DNA from 3 places in the Pseudomonas sp. KK18 genome. Region 1 is predicted to be linked to each of the others. Evidence: predicted binding sites of a transcription regulator. Region 1 holds the regulator's gene; each other region holds the start of a gene.

Evidence for each region. The regulator FliA, encoded in region 1, starts transcription of late flagellar genes. The targets are predictions, from matches to a motif close to CTAAAGTTTNNNNNNNNNNNGCCGNTAA.
Region 2: V6607_RS17280 (methyl-accepting chemotaxis protein) is a predicted target of FliA. The motif match lies at 2,714-2,741, and genes of this name have one in related genera.
Region 3: V6607_RS15120 (methyl-accepting chemotaxis protein) is a predicted target of FliA. The motif match lies at 4,781-4,808, and genes of this name have one in related genera.

Annotation. Positions count from the first base shown of each region.
Region 1 covers NZ_CP146605.1:5,362,699-5,368,935, reverse strand. The annotation lists gene flhF (flagellar biosynthesis protein FlhF) at 1-363, shown strand, start outside; gene fleN (flagellar synthesis regulator FleN) at 484-1,317, shown strand; gene fliA (RNA polymerase sigma factor FliA) at 1,314-2,054, shown strand; gene V6607_RS24045 (chemotaxis response regulator CheY) at 2,225-2,599, shown strand; gene V6607_RS24040 (protein phosphatase CheZ) at 2,618-3,406, shown strand; gene V6607_RS24035 (chemotaxis protein CheA) at 3,418-5,628, shown strand; gene V6607_RS24030 (chemotaxis response regulator protein-glutamate methylesterase) at 5,678-6,237, shown strand, end outside.
Region 2 covers NZ_CP146605.1:3,809,987-3,816,223, forward strand. The annotation lists gene V6607_RS17260 (LysR substrate-binding domain-containing protein) at 118-1,026, shown strand; gene V6607_RS17265 (MmcQ/YjbR family DNA-binding protein) at 1,023-1,385, shown strand; gene V6607_RS17270 (DUF1294 domain-containing protein) at 1,368-1,751, opposite strand; gene V6607_RS17275 (undecaprenyl-diphosphate phosphatase) at 1,748-2,578, opposite strand; gene V6607_RS17280 (methyl-accepting chemotaxis protein) at 2,808-4,442, shown strand; gene pnuC (nicotinamide riboside transporter PnuC) at 4,634-5,197, shown strand; gene V6607_RS17290 (AAA family ATPase) at 5,194-5,715, shown strand; gene V6607_RS17295 (FAD-dependent oxidoreductase) at 5,857-6,237, shown strand, end outside.
Region 3 covers NZ_CP146605.1:3,313,133-3,319,369, forward strand. The annotation lists gene V6607_RS15095 (D-2-hydroxyacid dehydrogenase family protein) at 1-58, opposite strand, end outside; gene V6607_RS15100 (alpha/beta hydrolase) at 86-1,099, opposite strand; gene V6607_RS15105 (YqaA family protein) at 1,155-1,586, opposite strand; gene V6607_RS15110 (DUF411 domain-containing protein) at 1,590-2,036, opposite strand; gene V6607_RS15115 (SRPBCC family protein) at 2,191-2,646, opposite strand; gene V6607_RS15120 (methyl-accepting chemotaxis protein) at 2,728-4,722, opposite strand; gene V6607_RS15125 (aldo/keto reductase) at 4,888-5,883, opposite strand; gene V6607_RS15130 (LysR family transcriptional regulator) at 6,002-6,237, shown strand, end outside.

The sequences.
Region 1 (6,237 bases):
GAAAGCCTGGCCGGGCGCGGGATCAAATCCAGAAACTATTTGGTGCTTGCCACTACCAGCCAGAAGCAGGTATTGACCGCCGCCTACCACAGCTACAAGCGCTGCGGGCTGGCGGGTTGCATCCTGACTAAACTGGATGAGACGGCAAGCCTGGGCGAAGTATTGAGCCTGGCAATCAGTCATGAATTACCGGTCGCCTACCTGACCGACGGGCCGCGGATCCCGGATGATCTGCATCTGCCGCGCCGTCATCAGTTGGTCAGCCGGGCTGTCAGCGTGCAAATGCAGGAAGAACCCAGTGAGGAAGCTATGGCTGACATGTTTGCTGACCTCTACCACAGCCCGAACAAGCGAGTTGGCTGAGGCATCATGGCTTTCTATTTAAAAATGACAGTGAAAAGTATCTACATCGATGGCCTGCCAGCAGTTCGCGCGGCCAACTTATGTAGCCTGCGTCTAAGCAAGACAAGGTAAAGAAATAAAATGGGCAGCATGCATCCCGTACAGGTGATCGCGGTGACCGGCGGCAAAGGTGGCGTCGGAAAAACTAACGTGTCAGTGAATTTGTCCCTGGCCCTGGCAGAGCTTGGCCGTCGCGTCATGCTGCTGGATGCTGACCTGGGGCTGGCGAACGTCGACGTTCTGCTGGGACTGACGCCCAAACATACCCTGGCCGATGTCATCGAAGGCCGCTGTGAGCTGCGCGACGTACTGTTGCAAGGCCCCGGCGGGATTCGCATCGTGCCGGCCGCTTCCGGCACCCAGAGCATGGTGCACCTGAGCCCGGCGCAACATGCCGGCCTGATTCAGGCGTTCAGCGACATCGGCGACAACCTCGACGTGCTGGTGATCGACACCGCCGCCGGGATAGGCGAATCCGTGGTCAGCTTCGTGCGCGCAGCCCAGGAAGTGTTGCTGGTGGTGTGCGACGAACCCACCTCGATCACCGACGCCTACGCCCTGATCAAACTGCTCAACCGCGACTACGGCATGAACCGCTTCCGCGTGCTGGCCAACATGGCCCAAAGCCCGCAGGAAGGGCGGAATCTGTTCGCCAAGTTGACCAAGGTCACGGATCGCTTCCTCGATGTCGCCTTACAATACGTTGGCGCAGTTCCTTACGACGAGTGTGTGCGCAAGGCCGTGCAAAAGCAGCGTGCGGTCTATGAAGCGTTCCCTCGTTCGAAGTGCGCATTGGCGTTCAAGGCTATTGCCCAGAAGGTCGATACCTGGCCGTTGCCCGCCAATCCCCGGGGGCATCTGGAGTTTTTCGTCGAGCGATTGGTGCATCAGACGAGCGCAGGACCGGTGCTATGACAGCCAGCGGCTACAACCTTTACAAGAAGTCGGCACGTGACAGTCAAGTCGAATTGATCGAGCGCTATGCGCCCCTGGTCAAGCGCATTGCCTATCACCTGCTGGCGCGCTTGCCTGCCAGCGTGCAGGTCGAAGACTTGATCCAGGCCGGGATGATCGGCCTGCTTGAAGTGTCGACCAAGTACGACGCGAGCAAGGGCGCGAGTTTCGAGACATACGCGGGTATCCGTATCCGTGGGGCCATGCTCGATGAAGTGCGTAAAGGTGATTGGGCGCCGCGATCAGTGCACCGCAATACGCGGATGGTGAGTGACGCAATTCGCTCAATTGAAGCAAAAACCGGTCGCGACGCTAAAGATCATGAAGTTGCGGCCGAACTCCAATTGAGTCTCGACGATTACTACGGGATTTTGAACGATACCTTGGGCAGCCGGCTGTTCAGTTTCGACGACCTTTTACAGGATGGCGAACATGAAGGGCTGCACGAGGACGGCGCGAGTGCCCATCTCGAACCGTCACGGGACCTGGAAGATGAACGCTTCCAGAGCGCGCTGGCGGACGCGATAGCCAATTTGCCGGAGCGTGAGCGACTGGTGTTGGCGCTGTACTACGACGAAGAGCTGAACCTCAAGGAAATCGGTGAGGTCCTGGGGGTCAGCGAATCGCGGGTCAGCCAGTTACACAGCCAGTGCGCGGCCCGCTTGCGGGGGCGTTTGGGAGAGTGGCGAGCGCGCTGACAGGCAGTGTGGGGACACTGCGAACGATACCGTCCAGGCCCTGCGCCCGGACGGGCTTGGCCCGTGGTGCGCCCCCGGTAGTCCTTTTTGTGTAACGCCTGTTGATTGATATGGCGCGCCCAGGTGCTGGGCGCGTTTAAGACTGCTTGGAGGTCGAATTGGACAAGAACATGAAAATCCTCATCGTTGATGACTTCTCAACGATGCGGCGGATCATAAAAAACCTGTTGCGTGACCTTGGGTTCACTAACACGGTCGAGGCGGATGACGGTATTACGGCGATTCCGATCCTCAACAGCGGGAGCATCGACTTTCTGGTAACGGACTGGAACATGCCGGGCATGACCGGTATCGATCTGCTGCGCCACGTGCGCGCTGATGAAAAACTGCGCAGCCTGCCTGTGCTGATGGTGACCGCTGAAGCCAAGCGTGAACAGATCATCGAAGCCGCCCAGGCCGGGGTCAACGGCTACGTGGTCAAGCCATTCACTGCACTGGCCTTGAAAGAGAAGATCGAAAAGATCTTCGAACGCATCGGTCATTGATGCTGCCACGGGGGAGCTATGGAGCATAAAGAATCATCGCAGGCCGACTTTGAGTCGACCCTGAAAAAACATGCTCATCAACTCGTCGAAAGCCTTGAAAGAGGCCAGTTCGGCGACGCGGTGCAGTTAATCCATGAGCTCAACCAGACCCGTGACCGCGGCCTGTACCAGGAAGTGGGCAAGCTCACCCGTGAGTTGCACAGTGCGATAGTCAATTTTCAGATTGACCCGCACATGCCCCAGGCTGAGGAAATCTCGCAGATCACGGATGCCACCGAACGCCTGTCCTACGTGGTCAGGCTGACTGAGGCGGCGGCCAACCGCACCATGGACCTGGTGGAAAACGCCACGCCTCTGGTCAACGGTATGGCCAGTGAAGCCAAGGCCCTGAGCACTGACTGGGGCCGGTTCATGCGTCGGGAAGTGGGCGCTGAGGAGTTTCGTGAGCTGGCGCGTCGGGTCGAGGGCTTTTTGTCCCGCAGCGAGCAGGAAAACCGCACGGTTTCCAGCAACCTCAATGACATTCTGCTGGCCCAGGATTACCAGGACCTCACCGGTCAGGTGATCAAGCGTGTGACCCAACTGGTCACCGAAGTGGAAAGCAACCTGCTCAAACTGGTGTTGATGGCGGGCCAGGTCGACCGGTTTGCCGGCATCGAACATGACCGCGCAGCGATCCTTTCTGAAAAAGATCCACAAAAACACCTCGCCAAGGGTGAAGGTCCGCAGATTCATGCCGATAAACGTGAAGACGTTGTATCCGGGCAAGACGACGTAGACGATTTGCTGTCCAGTTTAGGCTTCTAAGGAGCACACCCATGAGCTTCGGCGCCGATGAAGAAATCCTTCAGGATTTCCTTGTAGAGGCCGGCGAAATTTTAGAGCAACTGTCCGAACAACTGGTCGAGCTGGAAAGCCGACCGGATGATGCGAACCTGCTCAATGCAATTTTTCGCGGTTTTCATACTGTAAAAGGGGGCGCCGGCTTCCTCCAGCTCCACGAGCTGGTGGAGTGCTGTCACATCGCCGAGAACGTGTTCGACATCCTGCGCAAGGGTGAGCGGCACGTCGACTCGGAACTGATGGACGTGATCCTGGAAGCACTGGACGCGGTCAACGGCATGTTCAGTGAAGTGCGCGAGCGCGCACCGATCACTGCCGCCACGCCGGAACTGCTGGCCGCTCTGGCGCGCCTGGCGGAACCTGCGGCCAACGCTCCCGTGGTGGAAGCGGTGGCTGAGCCGGTTGCCGAGCCTGCGGGCGACGTGACCGACAGCGAATTTGAACAACTGCTGGACTCGCTGAACGCCGTCAAGGCCGAAGCCGAAGCGCCGGCAGCCAGTGCGCCGGCCATGGTGCCGACCACCGAAGACATTACTGACGCCGAGTTCGAGTCGTTGCTCGACCAGTTGCACGGCAAGGGCCAGTTTGCCCCGGACGCGGTGGCCGCAGCGCCAGCGCCAACGGAAGCCGCGGCGCCCGTCAGCAATGAAATCACCGACGACGAATTTGAAGCGCTGCTGGACCAGTTGCACGGCAAAGGCTCGTTTGCCGCCGAGGCTCTGCCGGAAGTCGCCGCAACGGCCGCCGCGCCTGCGGCACCCGCTGCTGCGCCGGCCGCCGATGGACTGATCTCCGATCACGAATTCGAAGCCCTGCTGGATGAACTGCACGGCAAGGGCAAGTTCACCGAAGTGGTCGGCGCTGCTGCACCGGCTGCTGCCGCGGCTGTCGCAACACCGGCTCCTGCCGCCAAGGCTGCCGCGCCTGTCGCAGCGAAAGCGGCTCCGGCTCCGGCTCCAGCACCGGCCCGGGCTGCCACGGCTGCCCCGGCCCCGGACAAGCAACCGGCCAGTGAAGCCGAAACCACCGTGCGGGTTGATACCGCGCGCCTGGACGACATCATGAACATGGTCGGCGAACTGGTGCTGGTGCGTAACCGCCTGGTGCGCCTGGGCCTGAACAGTGGCGACGAGGCCATGCAAAAGGCCGTGTCGAACCTCGACGTGGTCACCGCAGACTTGCAGACCGCCGTCATGAAGACCCGGATGCAGCCGATCAAGAAAGTCTTCGGCCGTTTCCCGCGCCTGGTTCGCGACCTGGCACGCCAGCTCAAGAAAGAGATCAACCTGGAACTGGTGGGTGAAGAAACCGACCTCGACAAAAACCTTGTCGAGGCCCTGGCCGACCCGCTGGTCCACTTGGTGCGCAACGCGGTCGACCACGGTGTCGAGACGCCGGAAGAGCGCGAAGCCTCGGGCAAGAACCGCCAGGGCAAAGTGATCCTGGCGGCCGAACAGGAAGGCGACCATATCCTGCTGTCGATCACTGATGACGGCAAAGGCATGGACCCCACGGTACTGCGCAACATTGCAGTCAAGCGTGGGGTGATGGACAAGGACGCCGCCGACCGCCTCACCGACACCGAGTGTTACAACCTGATCTTCGCCCCGGGCTTCTCCACCAAGACCGAGATTTCCGACGTGTCGGGCCGTGGCGTGGGCATGGACGTGGTGAAGACCAAGATCAGCCAGCTCAACGGCTCGATCAACATCTACTCGACCAAGGGCCAGGGCTCGAAGATCGTCATCAAGGTGCCGTTGACCCTGGCGATCATGCCGACCCTGATGGTGATGCTGGGCAACCAGGCGTTCGCCTTCCCGCTGGTCAACGTCAACGAAATCTTCCACCTCGACCTGTCGCGCACCAACGTGGTGGACGGCCAGGAAGTGGTGATCGTGCGCGACAAGGCGTTGCCGCTGTTCTACCTCAAGCGCTGGCTGGTGGCTTCGGCCAAGCATGAAGAGCAGCGCGAAGGCCATGTGGTGATTCTTTCCGTGGGCACCCAGCGTATCGGCTTCGTGGTCGATCAACTGGTGGGCCAGGAAGAAGTGGTCATCAAGCCTTTGGGCAAAATGCTGCAGGGAACCCCGGGCATGTCGGGTGCGACCATTACCGGTGACGGTCGGATCGCGCTGATTCTGGATGTTCCGAGCATGCTCAAGCGTTACGCCGCACGGCGTATTTGATTCGGCCCGGGCAGGGCGGTTGTCCCTCGCCCGGCCTAACGGAGTGTTTATGGTAGTCAAGGTCCTGGTGGTGGACGATTCGGGTTTCTTCCGCCGCCGCGTCTCGGAAATTCTTTCATCGGATTCCAATATCCAGGTGGTCGGCACGGCCACCAACGGCAAAGAGGCGATCGATCAGGCCCTGGCCCTCAAGCCGGACGTGATCACCATGGACTACGAGATGCCGATGATGGACGGCATCACGGCGGTGCGGCACATCATGCAGCGCTGCCCGACGCCGGTGTTGATGTTCTCTTCGCTGACTCACGAAGGCGCCCGGGTGACCCTGGATGCGCTGGATGCCGGCGCGGTGGACTTCCTGCCGAAGAATTTCGAAGACATCTCGCGCAACCCCGAGAAGGTCAAGCAGATGCTCTGCGAGAAGGTGCACAGCATCTCCCGCAGTAACCGTCGCAGCCTGTTCAGTGCGCCGGCGCCCGCACCCGTTACGCCGCCACCGGCCGCCCCGAGCACCTTTGGTCGCCCGGCGCCTGCACCGGTTGCGCGCCCGGCCGCCGCCCCGGTGCGTACGGCTGCGCCCGCCGCACATTCACCTGCGCCCAAGCGCAA
Region 2 (6,237 bases), 1.6 Mb from region 1:
TCCAAGTAAGCATCGCCAAGGGCGACGGAATGGAAATAAGCCTACAGATGAAACCAATCAGCGATTAGTCAGGCAATATGCGATTATTCGTCCCACTGACAGGACAATAGGCCGACCATGCAAGATCTGAATGACCTCTACTACTTCGCCAAGGTGGTGGAAGCCGGCGGTTTCGCCGCTGCCGGGCGACTGCTGGGGATTCCCAAGTCGCGGCTGTCGCGGCGCATTGCCGAGCTGGAAGAACGCCTCGGCGCCCGCTTGCTGCAACGTACCACCCGCCAACTGACCCTCACCGCCGTGGGTGAACGCTACCTGCGCCACTGCCAGGCAATGCTGCTGGAGGCGGAAATGGCCGATGAGGCAGTGGCCAGCATGTCCAGCGAACCCCGTGGCCGGCTGCGGGTCAGCAGCCCCGTGGGCCTGGCTCACCAATTCCTGCAGACCGTGGTGGCGGAGTTTCTCACCGCCAACCCGCTGGTGCAGTTGGAGATGAACCTGGTCAACCGTCGCGTCGACCTGGTGGCCGAAGGCATTGATGTGGCCTTGCGCGTGCGCGAGCTTGGGGATGAAGACCCGCTGCTGGTGACCAAGCGCCTGCGCCAGGCCCAGACCGCGATTGTCGCCAGCCCCGACTTTGTGCGTGAGCGGCAGATCGACACCCTGGAAGACCTCAAGCAACTGCCGGTGCTGGGCGCCCTGGAAGCAGACCGCATGGTGCACTTTCGCATGCTCAGCCCGGAGGGCAGCAGCCACGACCTGGTGATGGAAGCGCGGCTGGGGATCGATGATTTCCTGGTACGCAAGGCCTGCGCCCTCGCCGGCCTGGGGTTTACCGTGCTGCCGATGATGTATTGCGAGGAGGAATTGGCCAACGGCCAATTGGTGCAGCTCTTGCCGCAATGGTCATTGCCGGGTGGCTGGTTGCAGGCGGTGTACCCACATCGGCGCGGTGTGTTGCCGGCCGTGCGGGCCTGGATCGACCACCTGGATAACGCCTTCAAAGGTTGCGGAGACCGTTTGCTATGAGAATGACCGAAGAACAAGTCGCCACGTTTTGCCTGGGCTTGCCCGGCGCGCGGGAAGATTACAAATGGGGCGGCGTGCGGGTGTTTTCGATTGCCGGCAACAAGATGTTTGCCTTGCAGAACCTGCGGGGCGACTCGCTGGCGTTCAAGGTCGACAAGGAGCTGTTCCTGGGCCATGTGGATCGCCCCGGCATCCACCCGGCGCCGTACCTGGCGCGGGCGCAGTGGATCATCATGGAAACGCCCTACCCGCTGGGCGCCGAGGAACTGCGTGGCCTGTTGCAGCGTTCCCACCAGTTGGTGGTGAGCAAGCTGCCCAAGCGCACGCAGGTCGGCTTGTTGCTAGAAGATCGAGAGTAGCGTGCCACCCAGGAACAGTTGATCAATCCAGAACACCTGGTGCAGCAACACGATCAGCCAGAACACCACCTGATAAGACACCTTGCGCGTCTTGTGGCGAAACACCTGCTGGGCAATCAACGCCCCCGGCCAACCGCCTGCCAGCTCCACCGCGTGCAGGACGTTTTCCGGGGTGCGCCAGCTGTCTTCGCGAGCCTTGCGCTTGTCGCTCCAGTACAGCAGGAACGCCACCACGCTGACCACGCCATAGGCCACCAGCGGGATCAGCGAAACCCCGCGGTACCCCAGCAGCGCCGCACCAAACAGCGGCGCGGCGCACAACAGTGCAAACACCAACGCCTTGAAGCGTGGATGCTGGATGATCATGGCTTGACGGCCGACCAGTCGATCCAGCCGAACTGCCAGGTGGCCAGGATCACCAGGCCGAAGGCGATCCGGTACCAGGCGAACGCCGCGTAGCTGTGGCTGGCGATGAACTTGAGCAGCGCCTTGACCGCGATCATCGCGAAGATGAACGAGGTGACAAAGCCGATGGCAAACACCGGCAGGTCATCCGGCTGGAACAGGTGACGGTACTTGTAGCCCGAATACACCGCTGCGCCGACCATGGTCGGCATCGCCAGGAAGAACGAGAACTCGGTGGCGGTCTTGCGTGACAGGCCGAACAACAGGCCGCCAATGATGGTAGCGCCCGAGCGCGAGGTGCCCGGGATCATGGCCAGGCACTGGGCGAAGCCGACTTTGATCGCGTCCTTCCAGGTGATGTCGTCGACGGTTTCGGCGTGCACTTCATGCTGGCGGCGCTCGGCCCACAACATGATGACGCCGCCCACCACCAACGCCGCCGCAACGGTGATCGGGTTGAACAGGTAGTGTTTGATCAGGTCGGCGAAAATCACCCCCAGCACCACCGCCGGCAATACGGCAATGATCAGGTTGACGGTGAAACGCTGGGCATTGCGCTGGGTCGGCAAGCCAATGACCACGTCGAGGATCTTGCGTCGAAACTCCCACACCACCGCCAGGATCGCGCCCAGCTGGATGATGATATTGAACGCTTCAAAGCGTTCGCCACCGAAGTTGATCAAGTCGGCCACGATAATCTGGTGCCCGGTACTGGAGATCGGCAAAAACTCCGTCAGCCCCTCTACAACGCCGAGTATCAGTGCCTGTACGGCGGTCCAAAGATCCATCGATTCCCCCAAAGGTCATGCCCACGGCATGCCTCGTTGATATTTTTTAGACGTTCACTAACGAAGAGTGCGCTGCAAGCACAGCGCAAATAATCAAGGCCGAACTGCGAAAATTCCGTGAAAAATCAGGCAGGACTCAGGTTTTTTGATTCTGGGCCGAAAGCCTATCAGACAAGCCGGAAATGTCGATGCAGCACCCAAAATTATAAGAACACGGAGTGACAGGACCATGAACAGTTTGCGCAATATGTCTATCAGCCGGCGCCTCTGGCTGATCCTGATCGTCGCCGTGCTGATGCTGCTAACCCTCGGCCTGCTTATGCTCAAGCAGATTCATGGCGACCTGTACCAGGCCAAGAGTGAGCAGACCCAGCGCGTGGTGCAAACCGCCAGCGGGATCCTGACTTATTATCACAGCCTCGAAACCAGTGGCGTCCTGACCCGTGAAGCGGCGCAGAAGCAAGCCTTGAGCGCGGTACGTGGCTTGCGCTACGGAAAGGACGACTACTTCTGGATCAACGATCTCACGCCCGTGATGATCATGCACGCGGCCAACCCCAAGCTCGACGGCCAGAACCTTTCGGCCATCCGCGATCCGGACGGCTTTGCGGTGTTCAACGAGTTCGTGATCCTGGCCAAGGCCAAGGGCGCGGGGATGGTGAACTACCGCTGGCCCAAGCCCGGCGCCGATGCACCGGTGGCCAAGACCTCCTATATACAGCTGTTCGAACCCTGGGGCTGGATCATCGGCTCTGGAGTGTATGTCGATGACGTGCAAGGCGAGTTCCGCGGCCAGGTGTGGAAAGCCTCGGTGGTTGGCCTGGTGATCGCGCTGATCATGGCCCTGCTGGTGGTGCTGATCGCCCGCAGCATCGTGCGCCCGTTGCAGCAGGCAGTGAATGCGATGGCCAATATCGCCAGTGGCGAAAGCGACCTGACCCGCACCCTCGACACCCATGGCCAGGATGAAGTCACTCAATTGTCGCGGCACTTCAACAGCTTTACCGCCAAGCTGCGGCAGGTGGTAGGCCAGTTGCAGACCTGCGCCAACGCCTTGGGCCAGTCGTCCACCGAGCTGGGCAGCAACGCCAGCGATGCCCATGACCGCAGCCAACAGCAATCGCAGCAGATGGAACTGGTGGCGACGGCGATCAATGAAGTCACCTATGGCGTACAGGACGTGGCCAAAAATGCCGAGCATGCCGCCAGCGAAATGCGCGATGCCCAGGTGCAGGCCGAACAGGGCCAGCTCAATATCGATGGCAGCCTGCAACGGATCGACCAGCTCTCCGGCACCATCAGCCAGGCCGTGGAGGTGATCCGGACGCTGTCGACTGAAAGCACGCAGATTGGCGGCGTGCTGGAAGTGATCCGCTCGATTGCCGACCAGACCAACTTGCTGGCCCTCAACGCCGCCATCGAAGCGGCCCGCGCCGGGGAGCAAGGCCGTGGTTTTGCGGTGGTGGCCGACGAAGTACGGCTGCTGGCCCAGCGTACGCAAAAATCCACGGCAGAGATCCAGGCGATGATCGAGCGCCTGCAAGGCCATTCGGAGGCAGCGGTCAAGGTCATCAGCGACAGCCACCAGGCCTCGCAACTGACCATCGAACAAGCAGGCCAGGCGGGCGCGAGCCTGACTGCCATCGGCCAGGCGCTGCGTAATCTCAACGGGCTGAACGCCTCGATTGCCAGTGCCACGTTGCAGCAGGCGCATGTGGTGGAAGACATCAACCAGAACGTCACCCAGGCAGCCGGCTTGTCCCACAGCACCGCGCTGGCGGCGCAGCAGTCCAGCGTCGCGAGTGCGCACTTGAAAGGCCTGAGCGAACAACTCGACAGCCTTCTGCGCCAATTCAAGGTCTGACGCCGATGATCGTTCCCACGCTCTGCGTGGGAACGCATCCTGTGACGCTCTGCGTCACCGTTGCGCAGAGCCGGGACGCGGAGCGTCCGGAACTGCATTCCCACGCAGAGCGTGGGAACGATCTATCGTCGCACCGCCGCTCCCACATTGGTTACAATCAGCGCCCTCTTCGACTCCCCCAAGGAACCGCCATGTCCGGGCTTGAACTGTTTGCCGCCGCCCTGGGGGTGATCGCTGTCTGGTTGACGGTTAAACAGAACCCGTGGTGCTGGCCCATCGGCCTGGTGATGGTGCTGCTGTACACCTGGATCTTCTTCGATGTGAAGCGCTACTCCGACATGCTCCTGCAAGTGATCTACGCCGCCCTGCAACTCTACGGCTGGTGGCAGTGGACCCGCGCCGGTGAGGTCAAGCAGGGCCGGCAAGTCACCAGCCTGGGCCTGCAACCGATCCTGCAAGGCCTGGCTGTGGGTGCTGTGGGCAGCCTGTTGCTGGGCGCAGCCATGGCCCACTGGACCGACGCCGCCCAACCCTGGCTGGACGCGGCCCTGACCGGCTTCAGCCTGGTGGCGCAGATGTGGATGGCGCAAAAACGCGTGCAGTGCTGGCCGTTGTGGATCACCGTGGATGTGATCTTCGTCGGGCTGTTTCTCTACAAAGGCCTGTACCTCACCGCCGCGCTCTACGCCTTGTTCACCGTGATCGCGGTGCAGGGCTGGCGTGAATGGCGCGCCGACCCGGCGTTGCACGCATGAAGGTGGTGGTACTGGCCGGCCCGGAATCCAGCGGTAAAAGCTGGCTGGCCGCCCAGTTGCAGGCACATTTTGGCGGGGTGATGGTGGGCGAATACGTGCGCGATTTCATCGACCACCACCAGCGCGATACCACCCTGGCGGATATCCCGGAGATCGCCCGGGGCCAGTTGGCCTGGGAAGATGCCGCCCGCGCCGCGCAGCCGGCATTGCTGATCCTCGACACCAACCTGTTGACCAACAAGCTGTGGAGCCAGACCCTGTTTGGCGACTACCCGGCGTGGCTCGACAGCGAACTGCTCGCCCGCCACTACGACCTGCACCTGCTGCTGTCGCCGGAAGACGTGGAGTGGACCGCCGATGGCCAGCGCTGCCAGCCGGAGTTTGCCGATCGCCTGGCGTTTTTTCAGGCCAGTCGTGACTGGCTGGAGCAACATCATCTACCGCTACGGGTCATCCGTGGGGATTGGCAAGCACGCCAGGACCAGGCCTTTTCAGCTGTGGAACAACTGCTGGATTGACCGGCGGGGACGGTTTTCATGCACCGCTCGTTAGGCATGGCCCACTTTCAACGCTCTGGCGCGCAGGGCTGAAGACCGGTTATCGGGTCAACGCAGTCCTCTACCTGGGGCACAGGTCAATCCTTAAAAGGAGATTGGCCTATGAACATGCGCATCGTTGCCCGCTTGATCAACTTGCCCGAAGACCGTGGCGTTCGTGTTGAAACCGCCGCCCATCACATCCTGCTGGTGCGTTCGGGTAGCGAGGTTCGTGCCTATCAGGCGGATTGCCCCCACGCCGGGGCGCCCCTGGAGCAAGGCGTGGTCTGTGACGGGAGGATCATTTGCCCGTGCCACAAGGCGGCCTTCCGGGTGGATGACGGCCAGGTCTGCGAGCCGCCCGCGCTGGTGCAGCTCAAGCAGTACCCGGTGGAGATTCACGACGGCGTGGTCAGTGTGGGCGACGAAGCACTGCCCTCGCCCGCTGCCTCGCACACCAACGATTCGCGCTGCTTTATCGTGATTGGCGCCGGTGCAGCCGGT
Region 3 (6,237 bases), 2.0 Mb from region 1:
CCACCACGCCACTGGCCACATTCTGCCAATCATCAATCACTGCGATCTGTACCGACATTCACGCATGCCTCGAAAAAAGGTTGGATTAAAGGGCGTTCAGCCCTTGCAACAGTGCCTTGTGAAACTGTGCCGGCTCTTCCATTTGCGGTGCATGGCCCAGGCCCGGGAACTCCACCAGGGTAGCGTGGGGAATCAACTTGGCCACTTGCTTGCCCAGCACCGCGTAGTTGCCGAGCTTCGCCTTGACCGCCGGTGGCGCCAGGTCTTTGCCAATGGCGGTGTTGTCGGAAGTGCCGATCAGCAGCAGGGTGGGCATCTGCAGGTCCTTGAACTCGTAGTACACCGGCTGGGTGAAGATCATGTCGTAAATCAGCGCCGAGTTCCACGCCACCTGGGTGTGGCCGGGGCCTTTGTTCATGCCGGCGAGCATATCGACCCAGCGGTCGTATTCAGGCTTCCAGCGGCCGACGTAGTAGGTGTCGAGCTCGTATTTGCGGATGCCTTCGGCGGTCAGTTTCAACTCGCGCTCGTACCATTGGTCAACGCTGCGGTAGGGCACGCCGATGGCCTTCCAGTCTTCCAGGCCAATAGGGTTTACCAGTGCAAGTTGTTCGGTTTGCTGCGGATAGAGCAGGGCGTAGCGTGTGGCAAGCATGCCGCCGGTGGAATGGCCGAGCAGGGTAGCCTTCTGAATACCAAGTTTTTCCAGGAGTTGATGGGTGTTGATCGCCAGTTGCTGGAAGCTGTACTGGTAATTGTCCGGCTTGCTGGAGGTGCAGAAACCGATCTGGTCGGGAGCGATCACCCGGTAGCCGGCGTCGCTCAGGGCCTTGATCGATTCATCCCAGGTGGCGCCGCAGAAGTTCTTGCCGTGCATCAGCACGATGCTGCGCCCGTTGGCCTTGCCCTTGGCCGGCACGTCCATGTAGCCCATCTGCAGGGATTTGCCCTGGGACTGGAAGGTGAAGTGCTCTACCGGGTACGGGTATTGGAAGCCTTGCAGCTCGGGGCCGTAGGTCGGACCTTCTTCGGCGGCGAAGGCGGGCAGGGCGCTGCCGAGCAACAGGCTGGCGACGCACAGAGAGCGGATCTTGGACATGGTTAGAGCTCCGGGAACAGTGCCCGGATGCTGTGGCGAGGGGATTAACGGGAGATTAAATCCAGTGCAGGGTGAGCATGGCCAGTACCCCGTAGCGCGCCCCTTTGGCCAGGGTCACCAGCACCAGGAACCGCCAGAACGGTTCGCGCATGACCCCGGCCACCAGGGTCAGCGGGTCACCAATGATCGGCACCCAACTGAGCAGCAACGACCAATGGCCCCAGCGCTGGTAATGAGTACGGGCCTTTTCCAGGTGCCTGGGGCTGACCGGAAACCAGCGTCGATCCTTGAAGCGCTCGACCGAGCGGCCCAGCAGCCAGTTCACCACCGAGCCCACTACGTTGCCGGCCGTTGCAACCCCGAGCAGCAGCCACACGCTGTAATGCCCGCTGATCATCAGCCCTACCAGCACCGCCTCCGATTGCATCGGCAACAGCGTGGCGGCGCCGAAGGCGGCGAAAAACAGTCCCAGGTAACCGGCAAGCATCAATCAGCGTGCCGGATAGTCAGCCACTACCACGTCTTTGCCATCGCGAGTCAGGCCGATGACCTGATAGGCATCGCTGCTGCCGTCCATCTCCATGCCAGGCGAGCCCATGGGCATGCCTGGCGCAGCAATGCCCAGCAAGTCGTCGCGCTTGCGCAGGGCCAAGACCTGGTCGGCTGGCACATGGCCTTCGACGAACTTGCCGTCGATCACGCCGGTATGGCAAGACGCCAGGCGCGGCGCCACGCCCAGGCGCTGCTTGACCTCGCTCATGTTGCTTTCCACATGGTCGTTGACCTTGAACCCGTTGCTTTCCAGGTGGGCAATCCACTTTTTGCAGCAACCGCAGTTGGCATCACGGTGCACGTCAATCGGGATCAGCTCGGCAGCCTGGGCCAGGGTGCTCATGAGCAGGGCCGACAGTGCGGCCAGTCGCAGGGTGGTTTTCATCGTCATCTCGTCGGATAAAGGGCAACAGCGGGGCATTCTCCCTGCTTTTTGGAAAAGGGTTTCCCGGGAGTGTTACGAGGTTTTACGAAAAACCGACAGCACCAGAATAACCGCCTGGTGCTGTCGGAAAACTGAGAGGGATATGACGGTTTTGTCAGGCTGGCGGGGATTCCAGGCGCTGCTTGAGCTGGTCAAGGGCCTGGTTGGACAGTGCGATCATGCGCTCATGCAGGGTGGTCAGTTGCAGTTCGGTTTCATAGGTCAGGATGCGCTTGAACAGCGTGCCGTTGCCCTGTACTTGCAGCAGATAATGAATACAGCCATCGACCGCCAATGAGGTGAACGCGGTCTTGAACTCCCGCGGTCGCTGCGCAATCTGCACGCGATAGCTCATGGGAACCCGCACACCCAGCAGGTCGATGGTTTCAGTGAAACGATGACCGGCAGGCAATGAGCCGGCAATACCGGTGTCGGCGCCCAGGGATGTCGGATGCCATTCATGCCAGCGATCCGGTTGGGTAACGTAGTCGTAAACATCGTCGATAGAGGCTTGTATATAGCGTTCCTGACTGATCCGCTCCAGACGGATCGGGTGCTCAACTGCGTGCATGACACACCTCCTGTGTGGCGGAGCGAACTGTCAGAATAGTCCGGCTCCCGCGCATTGCACGGGAGCTTTCAGGCTATTTTTTCAACGCACCTTGAAGCGACCCATCAATGCAATAACCCGGCCATTGGCATCCAGCAGGCTCTGGGTGTTGTGCTCCGTGGCGTGGCCGCTTTGCACCAGCTCTTCGACCATGTGGCGGATGTGCACCATGCTGCGGTTGATTTCCTCGGTCACCGCGCTTTGCTGTTCGGCGGCGGTGGCGATCTGGGTGCTGAGGTTGTTGATATGGCTGACGGAGCCGGCCATCTCGTCCAATCCGGTGTTCACCCGGGCCGTGGCGTCAGCCGCAGACTGGCAGCTGGCCTGGGTGGCTTCCATGGCCGTCACCGAGGAACTCACGCCCGTGGTCAGGCGCGCCAGCATCTCATTGATCTGCGAGGTGCTGGCCTGGGTGCGGGCGGCGAGGGCGCGGACTTCGTCGGCCACCACCGCAAAACCCCGGCCTTGTTCGCCGGCCCGGGCGGCTTCGATGGCCGCGTTGAGTGCCAGCAGGTTGGTCTGGCCGGCGATGGCGCCGATCACGCCGAGGGTTTCGGTGATGCGGGCGGCATCCTGGCGCATGTTTTCCACGGTGTGGGTGGCGCTGGAGACCTCGCCGATCAACGCGCTGACGCTGCGGGAAGCTTCGCCGACCACCACCCGCGAACGGTCGGCGTGCTCATTGGCGCGCTGGGTGAACGCAGCCGTTTCGGCGGCGTTCTCGGCCACGGTGTCGGCGGTGGAACTCATCTCGGTGATGGCCGTGACGGTCTGGTCGGTTTCCGAGGCATGGCGCACCAGGATCTGGTTGGTCTGGGCCGACGTCTGCTGCAATTGCGCCAGGCTCGACGACATGGCGCCGGTGGCCAGGGTCACTTCTCCGATCATGTTTTGCAGGTAGACGATAAAGCGGTTCACCGAATGGCCAATCGCCCCCAGTTCATCCTCGGCGCGGATGGTGATGCGCCGGGTCAGGTCGGCATCACCGTTGGACAGCGCGTCGATATTGGTCTTCAGCGCGCTCATCCGGTGCACGAGTTGGCGGATGGCGTACACCGCCAACAGCACCAACAGCAGGATCATCGGGATTTGCAGCATCGCCAACGTGCCCAGCACGTCATCACGTTGGGCGGTGATCAGCGAGGTCGGCAGCGCAGTGGCGAGGAACCACGGGGTGCCTTCGATCGGGCGCATGAAGAACGTGCTGGCCACGCCCTGGTTGTCGAACTCGCTGCGTTGCAGGGTTTGATCACGATGGGCCAGGCCGGCGCTGACCTGGGCGGCAAAGGCCGAGGTGCCGACCAATTCGCTGATGTTCTTCAACACCACGGGGCCGCTGATGCGCGTGCTGTTGCTGATGATCTTGCCGTCGCCTTCGACGATCAGCATTTGCCCGCCGAGGTCTTTTTCCTTGCTGGCCACCAGGTCGTTGAAGAAGCCCAGGGTCACGTCGATGGTGGCGACGCCATAGGCTGCGCCGTCACGCTGGATCGCCATCGCGCAGTTGGTACGCGGTTCCTGGCTGGCGTCATCCTTGTAGGCCGCCGCCCAGGCGCACTGGCCGCGGGGCGAAGCGAGGCCGCCCTTGTACCAGCTCTGGTCGTAGTAGTTGGGGGCCGCGTCGCTGTTCCAGAAGGTGTTCACCGCCAGCTTGCCCGAGGCATCGCGGTGCCAGAAGGTGCTGTGCTTGTTGCGTCCCGGGGTGCGTTGGTTGGGCAGGGGCCAGATGCCGCCGCCGAACACTTTCAATTCGCCGTACTGGTCCACCAGGCCTGGTAGCACCTTGTCGATGGCGTCGCTGTCCAGCAGCGGGATGGTTTGGGTGATGCTGCGTTGCTGGGCCTGAACCTTGTTCAGTTCGCCCTGGATCTGCTCGGCCACTTCGGCAATGCGATTGAGGGCCACCTGTTCTTCGGTGTGGCGCAGCTTGGGGGCCACCAACTGCCCGATGCCCACCACCGTCAAGACGAATAACAACAGGACGAACAGCACCAGGAACAGGGTGTAGCGGGCTTGGATAGAGCGCAATGAGGGCATGGGGTCGTCCTTACGAAGCGTTTATTGTGCGACGCGGCTTTGTTAGAGCTTCGAAGGGCTATCGGCTTGGGACGGGCGAGCTTGAGGCACTATCGTGCAAGAAAACCCAGGGCAGGGATTCAAGGCGCGGAGCTGGCGAGCCAGCCCCGATCCGGCGTGGCAGGATTATTTGTCCAGCATCTGCATGACCGCTTCCGGGTAGCGCAGCCCGGCTGTGGCGTTGGCCGGGAAGATGGCCTCTAGCGCCGCCAGCTCGGTCGGGCTGAGCTTGACCTCCAGTGCCGCGACGTTCTCTTCCAGGTATTTGCGTTGCTTGGTCCCCGGGATCGGGATCAGGTAATCCCCTTGCGCCAGCACCCAGGCCAACGCCAGTTGCCCGGCGGTCACGCCCTTGTCGGCGGCCAGGGCTTGTACCTGTTTCACCAGCAGCAGGTTCTTCGCAAAGTTCTCGCCCTGGAAACGCGGGCTGAAGCGGCGGTAATCATCCGCCGCAAAATCATCCGGGCTTTTCAGCGCGCCGGTCAGGAAGCCGCGGCCCAGTGGGCTGTAGGGCACAAACGCGATTCCCAGGCGTTGGCAGGCCGCGAGGCAACCGTTGTCTTCCTGATCGCGGCTCCATAACGAATATTCGCTTTGCAGGGCGCTGATGGGATGCACCTTGTGAGCGCGCTCCAGGGTAGCCGCCGACGCTTCACTCAAGCCCAGGTAACGCACCTTGCCTTGCTTGACCAATTCGGCCATGGCGCCAACGGTTTCTTCAATCGCCACTTCGGGGTCGATGCGGTGCTGGTAATACAGGTCCAGGGTTTCCACGCCCAGGCGCTTCAAGGTGCCGTCGATGGCCTCGCGAATGTATTCCGGGCGGCCGTTGACGCCACGCAGTGCCGGGTTCGCCGGGTCACGCACGATGCCGAACTTGCTGGCGAGGAACACCTGGTCGCGCTTGCCGGCGATGGCCTTGCCAATCAGTTCTTCGTTGGTATGGGGGCCGTACATGTCGGCGGTGTCCAGCAGGTTGATCCCCAGTTCCAGGGCGCGGTGCAGAGTGGCGATGGCTTCGGTGGTATCGGTGCCGGTGGTGTAGAAATCGGTCATGCCCATGCAGCCGAGGCCGATGGCGGACACCTGGGGACCATTTTTACCGAGTTGACGTGTGTGCATGGGTCCAGCTCCTGTGTGGGAAGGCCTCCATTGTTGCCCTCGACAAAAGCGGGATAAACCGGCTAAAACCGCTATCACTATTATGAAATTCTAAATAATCCCTGAAGGAAACCGGCCCGTGGACCGTTTTAATGCGATGCGAGTGTTCGTGCGGATTGTCGAACTAGGCGGGTTTGCCAAGGCGGCTGACAGCCTGCAACTGCCGCGTGCCTCGGTGACCATCCTGATCAAGCAACTGGAGGCGCACCTGGGGGTGCAACTGTTGCAGCGCACCACACGCCAGGTCAGCCCGACCCTGGACGGTGCCGCCTACTACCAGCGTTGCGTGAGCCTGCTGGCGGACCTTGAGGAAAC